2 regions of the Streptomyces sp. NPDC038280 genome follow, and region 1 is predicted to be linked to the other one. Evidence: riboswitches for the same ligand, from Rfam matches in the RefSeq annotation. Region 1 holds a riboswitch; the other holds the start of a gene.
What was found. A riboswitch is a leader RNA that binds a small molecule or an ion and turns the genes downstream of it on or off. The one in region 1 is predicted to bind cyclic di-AMP.

Region 1 (5,262 bases):
CGAGCGGTAGGCGGGCACGCCGTCGATCTCGCTGCGGCCCTCGGGGAAGGCCGTGTTCACGGCGTAGGTCCGTCCGGTGTAGCCGGCTTCGAGGAGGTTGCGCAGGACCGCGCGGCCGACCCCGCCGGGCGCGCGGCCGGTGCCGATGACGGCGATGGAGCCGGGGGCGAGGAGTCGCTGCACGGACCGTGCCTCGGCGCGCTGCTCGCGGGCGCGCTGCACGGCGAGCGAGCGGTCGGTGGGCTCCAGGTCCAGGTGGAGGCGTACGGCTCCGTCCTCGAAGCTCCGCTTCTGGGTGTACCCGGCGTCCGTGAACACCTTGATCATCTTCGAGTTGGCGGGCAGCACCTCCGCGGCGAACCGCCTGATGTCGCGCTCCCGCGCCACGGCGGCGATGTGTTCGAGAAGCGCGGAGGCGACTCCCCTGCCCTGGTGCGCGTCCTGGACGAGGAAGGCGACCTCGGCCTCGTCGGCGGGCGCACTCGCGGGCAGGCCCTGTTCGTTGATCCGGTCGTAGCGGACGGTCGCGATGAACTCGCCGCCGACGGTGGCCGCCAGACCCACCCGGTCGACGAAGTCGTGGTGGGTGAAGCGGTGGACGTCCTTGGCGGAGAGCCGGGGGTAGGGCGCGAAGAAGCGGTAGTACTTCGACTCCGGCGAGACCTGCTCGTAGAAACTGACCAGCCGCTCGGCGTCGTCCGCCGTGATCGGCCGGATGCGGGCGGTGCCCCCGTCGCGCAGCACGACATCGGCTTCCCAGTGATCGGGATAGGCGTGTTCCGGCTGATCCGACGGGGTCTGCATGGGGCCAAGCGTACGGTGGAGGCACCGATCCCGGAGGCGCAGGAACGCGGCGATCCGAGAAGGGCGCGCCGTCGCCACCCCCGGCCGGCGCTCGGCACGAGCACCCCGCGGCACATGAGAGACTGGTCTAGACAACCGCTGAGACTGGCTAAGACTCGAAGGGCAACACCATGGCAGAGCGTCGCGTCAACGTCGGCTGGGCCGAGGGCCTGCACGCCCGCCCCGCGTCCATCTTCGTCCGTGCCGCCACGGCCTCCGGCGTCCCCGTGACGATCGCCAAGGCCGACGGCAACCCGGTCAACGCCGCGTCCATGCTGGCGGTGCTCGGTCTTGGTGCCCAGGGTGGCGAGGAGATCCTGCTCGCGTCGGACGCCGAGGGCGCCGAGGTGGCCCTGGACCGTCTGGCGAAGCTGGTCGCCGAGGGTCTCGACGAGCTCCCCGAGACCGTCTGAACCATCGGGGCGCGGGCGCGCTCGGCGGCATTTCGAATTGCGGCGGAGCCGCACTGCCCGGGAATTCTCCCGGCAGTGCGGCTCTTCTGCTTTTCGCCGCCTCCATTCCCCGTCGGCGGGCAGCAGAATTAACGCCCCCCATTTCCTCGTTCTTTGTATACGGCGCGTTTGTTAATTGCGGGCGCTCGCCGTGTTTACTGCGTGTTGCGAGGTTCTCACAGGGCCGCGCAACCGGTGCATGGGAGCCGAACGCTCGGCGTGCAGCGCGGTCAGCGCCCGGGCCCGCTCCGCGTCGCCGCGCGCCACGGCGTCGACGATCGCGCCGTGCTCGGCCCAGGCCTCGACCGGCTCCGCCGGGAGCTCGACCGCGTACATCCAGGCGATCTTGTGTCGCAGCTGGGTGAGCAGCGCGGTGAGCCCGGGGCTGCCGGACGCCTGGGCCAGCGTCTCGTGGAACCAGCCGCCCAGCGAGCGCAGATCCTCGCCCTGGCCGCGCCTGGCCCGCTCCTGACCCAGCCTGACCAGGCCGCGCAGCACCTTGAGGTGGGCCTCGGTGCGGCGCTCGGCGGCGCGTGCGGCCCCCATCGGCTCCAGCAGCGCACGGATCTCCAGAAGGTCGGCGGCCTCCCGGTCACTCGGCTCGGCGACACAGGCGCCGGCGTGGCGGCGGGTGACGACGAAGCCCTCGGACTCCAGGGTGCGCAGGGCCTCGCGGACCGGGACGCGCGAGACTCCGTAGCGGCGCGCGAGCTGTTCCTCGGTCAGCCGGCTGCCGCGTCCGAAGACACCCGCGACGATGTCGTCGCGGATCGCCGTGCATACCGAATGCGCGGGAATGCGCATGTTCAACCTCCGCCTTAATCCGCGCTAAACCCATCCGACTGATGCCTGTTCGTGAACTCACTGTTAGTGAACTGTATTGCAGCTGGGCGGGATTTCCGATGGCTGCCGGAAATCCATGGATATCTTTTGGCCAGAACCCGGCACGGTGGGCTCCCGGTACGCCGAAGGCCCCGGCTCGCGAGGAGCCGGGGCCTTCGGGACGCGCGGGGCGCGAGAAGCGGTCGGTCGGGGTCAGACGTTGACGCCCTTGGAGCGCAGGTAGGCGATCGGGTCGATGTCGGAGCCGTACTCCGGGCTCGTCCGGGCCTCGAAGTGCAGGTGCGGGCCGGTGGAGTTGCCCGTCGAGCCGGAGAGGCCGATCTGCTGGCCCGGGGTGACGGACTGGCCGACCGAGACACCGATCGACGAGAGGTGGCCGTACTGCGTGTACGTGCCGTCCTTCATCCGGATCACGATGTTGTTGCCGTACGCGCCGCCCCAGCCGGCCTCCACGACGGTGCCGGAGCCGACGGCCACGACCTTGGTGCCGGAGGCGGCCCGGAAGTCGACGCCGGAGTGACTGCCCGAGGACCAGAGCGAGCCGCCGGTCTTGTAGCCGGTGGTGACGAACGAGCCGGCGATCGGGAGACGGTAGGAGTTGAGGAGCTTGCGCTCGGCCTCACGGGCGGCGCGCTCCTTGGCCTCACGGATCTCCTTGGCGCGGGCCTCGGCCTTGCGCTTGGCCTCGGCACGGGCCCTGGCCTCCGCCTTCGCCTTGGCTATGGCCTCCACGGCCTCGCGCTCCTGGGCGGCGGCCTGCGCGTTGATGCGGTCGGCGAGCGAGTCGGCGACGACGACCTGGGTGAGGCCGGTGTCCACGGGGAGGGGCTCCGTGTCGGCGGCGAGCGCCGGGGAGGCGAGTGATCCGATGACGCCGGTGGTGGCGAGCGCCGCGACTCCGGCGACGTGCGCGCTTCGGCGGGTCAGGCGGCTCGGGGCACGGTGCTTCCCGGTGGCACGGGTGAACGCCATGTAGTGGCTGATCCTTTCCTTCCTTCTCGCCTACCGGGTTAGCTGACGGGTTCGGAGCAGGAAGGTCTCCTACGGGCCCCTCCGCACGCGAGGCGCGAAGGCGTCCGATTCACCCCAGGGACTGATTGGGTCCCCGGCTCCCCAGGCTCGCGCCTGACGGGGACTCGGCGATGGCTGCCCGATGCCGCGGGTGCGGCGGGTGCAACTGGCGGACAGCGCCCATGACGCTAAGCGGATCGTCTTTCAATCACCAAACAGACACGCTGTTTTGTAGTGCACGCCACATGCCATACACTCCGCTTCCCTCCCAATCCAGACAAAAGGGAGGACCCCGACGTAACGTGACGTCGGGGTCCCCGATCCTCGGGACGCTGTCAATCAGCCGGTGACGACGGTCACTTCACCGATGCCGAGCGCCCTGACGGGCTCCTCGATCTCCGCGGCGTCACCCACGAGGACCGTCACCAGACGGTCCACCGGGAAGGCGTTGACGACGGCCGCCGTCGCCTCCACCGTGCCGGTCTCCGCGAGGCGCGCGTACAGCTGCGCCTGGAAGTCGTCGGGCAGGTGCTGCTCGACCTGGTCGGCGAGCGTGGCGGCGACGGACGCCGCCGTCTCGTACTTGAGCGGGGCGACACCCACCAGGTTCTGCACCGCGACATCGCGCTCGGCGTCGGTGAGGCCCTCGGCGGCGAGCTTGCGCAGGACCTTCCACAGATCGTCCAGCGCCGGGCCGGTGTTGGGGGTGTCGACCGAGCCGCTGATCGCGAGCATCGCGGCGCCGGTGGCCCCTCCCGGGGACGTGGGAGCGGACGAGCGCAGCACCTGCCCGAAGGCCCGCACTCCGTAGGTGTAGCCCTTCTCCTCGCGAAGGACCCGGTCCAGACGGGACGTCAGGGTCCCGCCGAGGCAGTACGTGCCGAGCACTTGGGCCGGCCACACACGGTCGTGCCGGTCGGCTCCGATGCGGCCGATCAGCAGCTGCGTCTGTACAGCGCCGGGACGGTCCACGATCACCACGCGGCCGGTGTCGTCGGCGGTGATCGGCGGCACCGGGCGGGGCTCGGCGGTGTTCCCGGTCCAGTCGCCGATGGAGTCGGCGAGCACCGCGTCCAGGTCGACGTCCGTCAGATCGCCGACGATCACCGCGGTGGCCGTGGCGGGCCGGACATGGGCTTCGTAGAAGGCCCGTACGGCGGCCGAGTCGATGCCGGCGACGGTCTCCTCGGTGCCCTGGCGCGGACGCGACATGCGCGAGGAGGCCGGGAACAGCTCCTTGGAGAGCTGCTTGGCCGCGCGGCGGCCCGGGTTGGCCGTCTCGTGCGGGATCTCGTCGAGGCGGTTGCGTACGAGACGCTCGATCTCGGTGTCGACGAAGGCGGGCGCGCGCAGCGCCTCGGCGAGCAGGCCGAGCGCCTTCGGCAGCCGGGAGACCGGGACTTCGAGCGAGACCCGGACACCCGGGTGGTCGGCGTGGGCGTCCAGCGTGGCGCCGCAGCGCTCCAGCTCGGCCGCGAACTCCTCCGCGGTGTGCTTGTCGGTGCCCTCCGACAGGGCGCGCGCCATGATCGTCGCGACGCCGTCGAGGCCCTCCGGCTCGGCGTCCAGCGGGGCGTCGAGGAAGATCTCGACGGCCACGACCTGCTGACCCGGGCGGTGGCAGCGCAGCACCGTCAGGCCGTTGTCGAGACGGCCGCGGTCCGGAGCCGGGAAGGCCCACGGCGTCGCGGTGCCCGGCTGGGGCTGCGGGTGGAAGTCCATGCTGGTCAAAGACACGGCAGCGTCGCTCACTGGTCCGCTCCCTCTTCCTCGTCGCTCTGCTCGGCGGTCTCGGCGCCGTTCTCTGCGTCTGCCTGGACGGGCTCGTAGACCAGCACCGCCCTGTTGTCGGGGCGCAGCCGGGCCTTGGCGACCGCCTGCACCTCCTCCGCCGTGATGTCGAGCACCCGGTGGACGGCGCTCAGGGCCAGTTGCGGGTCACCGAACAGGACCGCGAAGCGGCACAGTTCGTCGGCGCGGCCCGCGACCGTGCCGAGCCGGTCCAGCCACTCGCGCTCCAACTGGGCCTGCGCGCGCTCCATCTCCTCGGGCGTGGGGCCCTCGGCGGCGAAGCGCGCGAGCTCCTCGTCGACCGCCGACTCGATCTTCGGCA
Region 2 (5,262 bases), 690 kb from region 1:
CGGGTCTTCTTCGGCAACAGCGGTACGGAGGCGGTGGAGACGGCACTCAAATTCGCCCGCTTCGCCACCGGGAGGCCGCGGATCCTCTACTGCGCCCACGCCTTCCACGGACTGACCACCGGCTCGCTCTCGGTCAACGGCGAAAGCGGCTTCCGGGACGGCTTCGCGCCGCTGCTGCCCGACACCGCGATCGAGCTCGGCGACCTCGCCGCCCTGGAGCGGGAGCTGCGGAAGGGCGACGTGGCCGCGTTCGTCGTGGAGCCCATCCAGGGCAAGGGAGTGCGCGAGGTCCCGCCGGGGTTCCTGCGCGCCGCCCAGGAGCTGCTGCGCCGGCACAAGGCCCTGCTGATCGCCGACGAGGTGCAGACCGGGCTCGGCAGGACCGGCGACTTCTACGCCTACCAGCACGAGATGGGGGTCGAACCGGACCTGGTGTGCGTCGCCAAGGCGCTCTCCGGCGGCTATGTGCCCGTCGGCGCCACCCTCGGCAAGGACTGGATCTTCAAGAAGGTCTACTCGTCGATGGACCGGGTGCTCGTCCACTCGGCCAGCTTCGGCTCGAACGCCCAGGCCATGGCCGCCGGGCTCGCCGTCCTCTCGGTGATGGAGAACGAGGAGACCGTCGCCCACGCGCGTCGCACCGGTGACCTGCTGCGCTCGCGCCTCGCCGCGCTCGTACCCCGGTACGAACTGCTCCACGACGTGCGCGGACGCGGGCTGATGATCGGGATCGAGTTCGGCAGGCCGTCGTCGCTCGGCCTGCGCAGCCGCTGGACGATGCTCCAGGCGGCCCGCAAGGGACTCTTCGCCCAGATGGTCGTCGTCCCGCTGCTCCAGCGGCACCGGATCCTCACGCAGGTGTCCGGCGACCACATGGAAGTGATCAAGCTGATCCCGCCGCTGGTGATCGACGACACGGACGTGGACCGGTTCGTCGAAGCCTTCACCGCCGTGATGGACGACGCCCACGGCGGGGGCGGGCTGATGTGGGACTTCGGCAGAACGCTGGTCAAGCAGGCCGTCGCGCAGCGCTGAACCGGCGGATCGCCAGCCGCGTGTTTGCCTCAGGGGCAAGAAAATTGCCCCTGAGGAAAAACCCTGGCGCAATGGACCCATGAGCAATTCTGCCGGAAGGGCGGACAGGGCTGCGACGTCCGCGGAAGTCCCGGACCGAGGGTCGGCCGCCGCCGCGTCGGACGGCGCGTCCGACGACCAACTGATCTCGGAGGCCCTCCCCGACGTCGCGCCCCGGCTGAGGGGGCTGCGCCGACGCCAGGGGCTCACTCTGGAGACGGCCGCCCGCCGCGCCGGACTCTCCCCGGCCCACCTCTCCCGGCTGGAGACGGGCCGCCGGCAGCCCTCGCTGCCCATGCTGCTCGCCCTTGCCCGCATCTACGGCACGACCGTCTCCGAACTGCTCGGGGAGGTGCCGCCCGAGCGCGATCCCATCGTCCGCGCGGGGAGCGCCGAGCCCGCCGAGGCGGACGGGTGGATCTATCACCAGGCGGGCGGGCCCGGACGGGCCATGCAGGCGCTGCGCGTCCAGGTCCCGTACACCACCCGGGACGACCTCGTCCGCGTCCACCCGGGGGAGGAGTGGCTCCACGTCCTGGAAGGCAGGGTGCGCCTCGCCCTGGGCGACGCCGTCCACGTCCTCGACCCCGGGGACAGCGCGCACTTCGACTCGCTCACCCCGCACCGGATCGGCGCCGCCACGCGCGGCGGCGCCGCGCTGCTCTTCGTCCACACCCTGCTGCAGAGTCCCGCCACCGAGCTGTGCCTCGGTGGCGGAGCGCCGCGCCGCTGACCCGCACGCTCGCCGCCGACCTCATGAAATGAGACGTCGAATGTCCGACAAATCAGCATCTGTCCCGTCCACCGAGGAGAAGAAGTTCCCCCGGGGGCTGGTCATCCGCCTCTTCGCCTACCTCGTCGCCGGACACCTCTTCGCGGCGTTCCTCTATCTGCTGTTCCTGCTCGGCGGTCAGAACCAGTAGGGCCGGATCCCGCCGGTCCCGCGCTTCCGCCGATCCTGATTACCGCTAGTCCTGGAGGAGGGCGAAGCGCAGCCGCTCGCGGGTCTCCGGGGTGAGCTTCAGGCCCTCGGAGAGGTACCGCTCGACGCTGCCCCAGTTCGCCTCGATGGTGTCGAAGGCGGCGGAGAGGTACTCCGCGCGTGCGTCGAAGAGGGGGCCGAGCAGTTCCATGACCTCCGGGGACATGGCCTCGGCCGAGGTGCTGCTGCGGCGGACCTTGTAGCGGCGGTGGGGGTCGTTCGACTTGAGGTAGTCCGTCTCGATCGCCTCGCGCTCGACGCCGACCGCGAGCAGGGACACGGCGATGGAGAGCCCCGCGCGGTCCTTGCCGGCCGCGCAGTGCATCAGGGCGGGGACGCTGTCCTCGGCCATGGCGTGCAGGACCCGGCTGTGCTCGGCGGTGCGGTCCGTGATGATCTCGCGGTACGTGTGCGTCATGCGGGCGGCGGCCTTGCCGTCGCCGAGGAGGGAGCGCAGCTGGGCGAGGTCGCCACCGCTGACCATCTTCCAGAACTCCTTGCCGTCCGCGGGGTCGTTGAGCGGGATGTTCACGTTCCGCACGCCGGGCAGGGCGACGTCCGGGCCCTCCACCTTCTGGTCGGCGGCGTTGCGGAAGTCGAAGATCGTGTGCAGCCCGAGGCCGGCGAGGAAGGTCGCGTCGTCATCGGTGGCGTGGGCCAGGTGCCCGCTGCGGAAGAGCCGCCCATAGCGCACTGTCCGCCCGTCCACGGTCGGCAGCCCGCCCACGTCCCGGAAATTCCGGACTCCGGTCAGCTCGGGTTCGGTCGACGGGACCTGCGGCAGCTGCTGCGTCACGAGAGCTCCTGAGGTGTTCTGCCGTCGGCGCTGATCGCCGACGTGGCGCGGCCTCGACGATACGACATCGGTTCCTGAGGCAATCATCTCGGCGGGAGCCTCCCGACACGCCGGTTCCTGAGGAACTGGCGGCAATCGGCAGAACATTTGCTGTTGAGTGCAATGCGTATGGAATGAGCCTTCTGTCCGTATTGAGTTGTTCGGCATGGCGTGCCCCGGTAATGCGGGAGATGGGTACGGGCACGTGAGCAGCGTCATAAACGTGACCGTCCGTGGCGGAACACGGAAGTCGAATTCCTTGCTCACGACGGAGATTGATGATCCGGAGTCGACGGAGGGTGACCGGAATTTCGCGCCGATATCACAGCGCCCATTCGCGATGGAATGCGATGGCTTGTTAGCGCCGACCGGCTCGTCTACGGTCACCGTCAATCCGGATGGACCGCCGAATCCTGCCACCGTCCGGAATTCACACCCACCCACGTGTGGCAGGAGCGGGGGACCCAGGTAAGAACGCCGATTCCGGATTTCCGGAGGCGGCTCGGGGTTAAGGCGCGCCACAGCGCGACCGGGCATCTCCAGCCCGAACCCGACAGCTCACCTCGCAGGCGCCGGAGAGGAATTCGCCATGCCCGCGAAGGGTAAGCACCGCCGTCCCAAGGCCAACCCGATCACGCGTGGATTCGTCGCCGCCGGAACGGGTGGCGCCGTCGTCGCCCTTCCGCTTCTCGGCGCGACCGGAGCGCACGCCGCCGAGGCGAGCGCCCCGGCCGTGACGCAGGGAACCACCGTCGCCGCCGCCAAGTCCGTGGCACAGCAGTCCGCCAAGGCCGCGCCGAAGACGTACTCCGTCGTCGCCGGTGACTGCCTCTCGACGATCGCCGCGGACCACCACCTCGCCGGTGGCTGGAAGAAGCTCTACCACGACAACCGCCAGGTCGTCGGCGAGAACCCCGCGCTGATCATCCCCGGCATGAAGCTCACCCTGGGCGCGAAGTCCACCGCCAAGGCCAAGCCCGCGCACAAGGCGGCTCCCAAGGCCGCGCCGAAGGCGGCTCCGAAGGCGGCCCCCAAGGCCGACGACTCGGCGCGCAGCTCCCGCAGCAGTGACCGCGCGTCCGCCCCTTCGACCTCGACCTCGGCGTCCACCCCGGACTCCACGTCGGCCTCCGGCTTCACCGCCCCGGTCAGCGGCCCGAGCGTCACCACCCCGTACCACGCCTCCGGCTCCATGTGGTCCTCCGGCTACCACACCGGTGTCGACTTCGCGGCCTCCACCGGCACGACCGTCAAGGCCGTCGGCCCGGGCACCGTCGTCTCCGCCGGATGGGGCGGCGCGTACGGCAACGAGGTCATCATCCAGCACACCGACGGCAGCTACTCGCAGTACGGCCACCTCTCGTCCCTCTCGGTCTCCTCCGGTGAGAGCGTCACCGGCGGACAGCAGATCGGCCTCTCCGGCTCCACCGGCAACTCCTCCGGTCCGCACCTGCACTTCGAGATCCGTACGGGCCCGAGCTACGGCTCGGACATCGACCCGCTCGCGTACCTGCGTCAGCACGGCGTCTCCATCTGACCCGGTACACGCGCGAATCCCGTACCGAGGCCCGGCACTTCTGTGCCGGGCCTCGGTCTATTCCGGCTTGGGTGAATCTTGACCGGTGGCATATGTCACGCCCCGTCAACCGCTCCTTACGGTCGCGTAGGTCACATCCGTAAGGGAAAGATGTGGTCCCGTGGCAGACCGTTCGAGAGCAATAGACAGTGGCACAGGCGTATTCGGTTCGTACGCGGCGATCGGCGACAGCTTTACCGAAGGGGTGGGGGACCCGGGGCCCGGGGAAACGTATGTGGGTTGGGCGGACCGCCTCGCGGTCCTCCTCGCCGACCGGCTTCCGGAGGAGGACCACGACGGCTTCCGCTACGCCAACCTCGCCGTCCGCGGACGTCTCCTCGACCAGATCGTCGAGGAGCAGGTCCCCCGGGCGAAGGAACTCGCCCCGGAACTGGTGACCTTCTGCGCGGGCGGCAACGACATCATCCGGCCCGGCACCGACCCCGACGAGGTCGCCGAACGCTTCGAGCGCGCCGTCGCGGACCTCACCTCGGCCGTGGGCACCGTGATGGTCACGACCGGTTTCGACACGCGCGGTGTGACCCTGCTGCGTCATCTCCGCGGCAAGATCGCCACGTACAACGGGCATGTGCGGGCCGTCGCCGACCGGTACGGATGCCCCGTCCTCGACCTGTGGTCCCTCAAGTCCATTCAGGACAGGCGGGCTTGGGACAGCGACCGGCTGCACCTGTCGGCCGAGGGCCACACCCGGGTCGCCCTGCGCGCCGGCCAGGTCCTGGGCCTTGAGGTGCCCGCCGACCCCGACCAGCCGTGGCCGCCGCTGCCTCCGCGGGG

Region 2: it holds a riboswitch for cyclic di-AMP, as region 1 does, so the genes downstream of both, ACZ7J0_RS01455 (M23 family metallopeptidase) here and ACZ7J0_RS04540 (M23 family metallopeptidase) in region 1, are expected to answer to the same signal.

What each region holds. Positions count from the first base shown of each region.
Region 1 covers NZ_JBVJYZ010000001.1:1,015,021-1,020,282, forward strand. The annotation lists gene ACZ7J0_RS04525 (bifunctional acetate--CoA ligase family protein/GNAT family N-acetyltransferase) at 1-804, opposite strand, end outside; gene ACZ7J0_RS04530 (HPr family phosphocarrier protein) at 975-1,256, shown strand; gene ACZ7J0_RS04535 (GntR family transcriptional regulator) at 1,428-2,099, opposite strand; gene ACZ7J0_RS04540 (M23 family metallopeptidase) at 2,331-3,110, opposite strand; cyclic di-AMP (ydaO/yuaA leader) riboswitch at 3,124-3,290, opposite strand; gene ACZ7J0_RS04545 (M16 family metallopeptidase) at 3,489-4,871, opposite strand; gene ACZ7J0_RS04550 (M16 family metallopeptidase) at 4,898-5,262, opposite strand, start outside.
Region 2 covers NZ_JBVJYZ010000001.1:325,908-331,169, reverse strand. The annotation lists gene ACZ7J0_RS01475 (aspartate aminotransferase family protein) at 1-1,035, shown strand, start outside; gene ACZ7J0_RS01470 (helix-turn-helix domain-containing protein) at 1,115-1,807, shown strand; gene ACZ7J0_RS01465 (DUF6126 family protein) at 1,848-1,997, shown strand; gene ACZ7J0_RS01460 (tyrosine-protein phosphatase) at 2,043-2,852, opposite strand; cyclic di-AMP (ydaO/yuaA leader) riboswitch at 3,319-3,478, shown strand; gene ACZ7J0_RS01455 (M23 family metallopeptidase) at 3,481-4,428, shown strand; gene ACZ7J0_RS01450 (SGNH/GDSL hydrolase family protein) at 4,589-5,262, shown strand, end outside.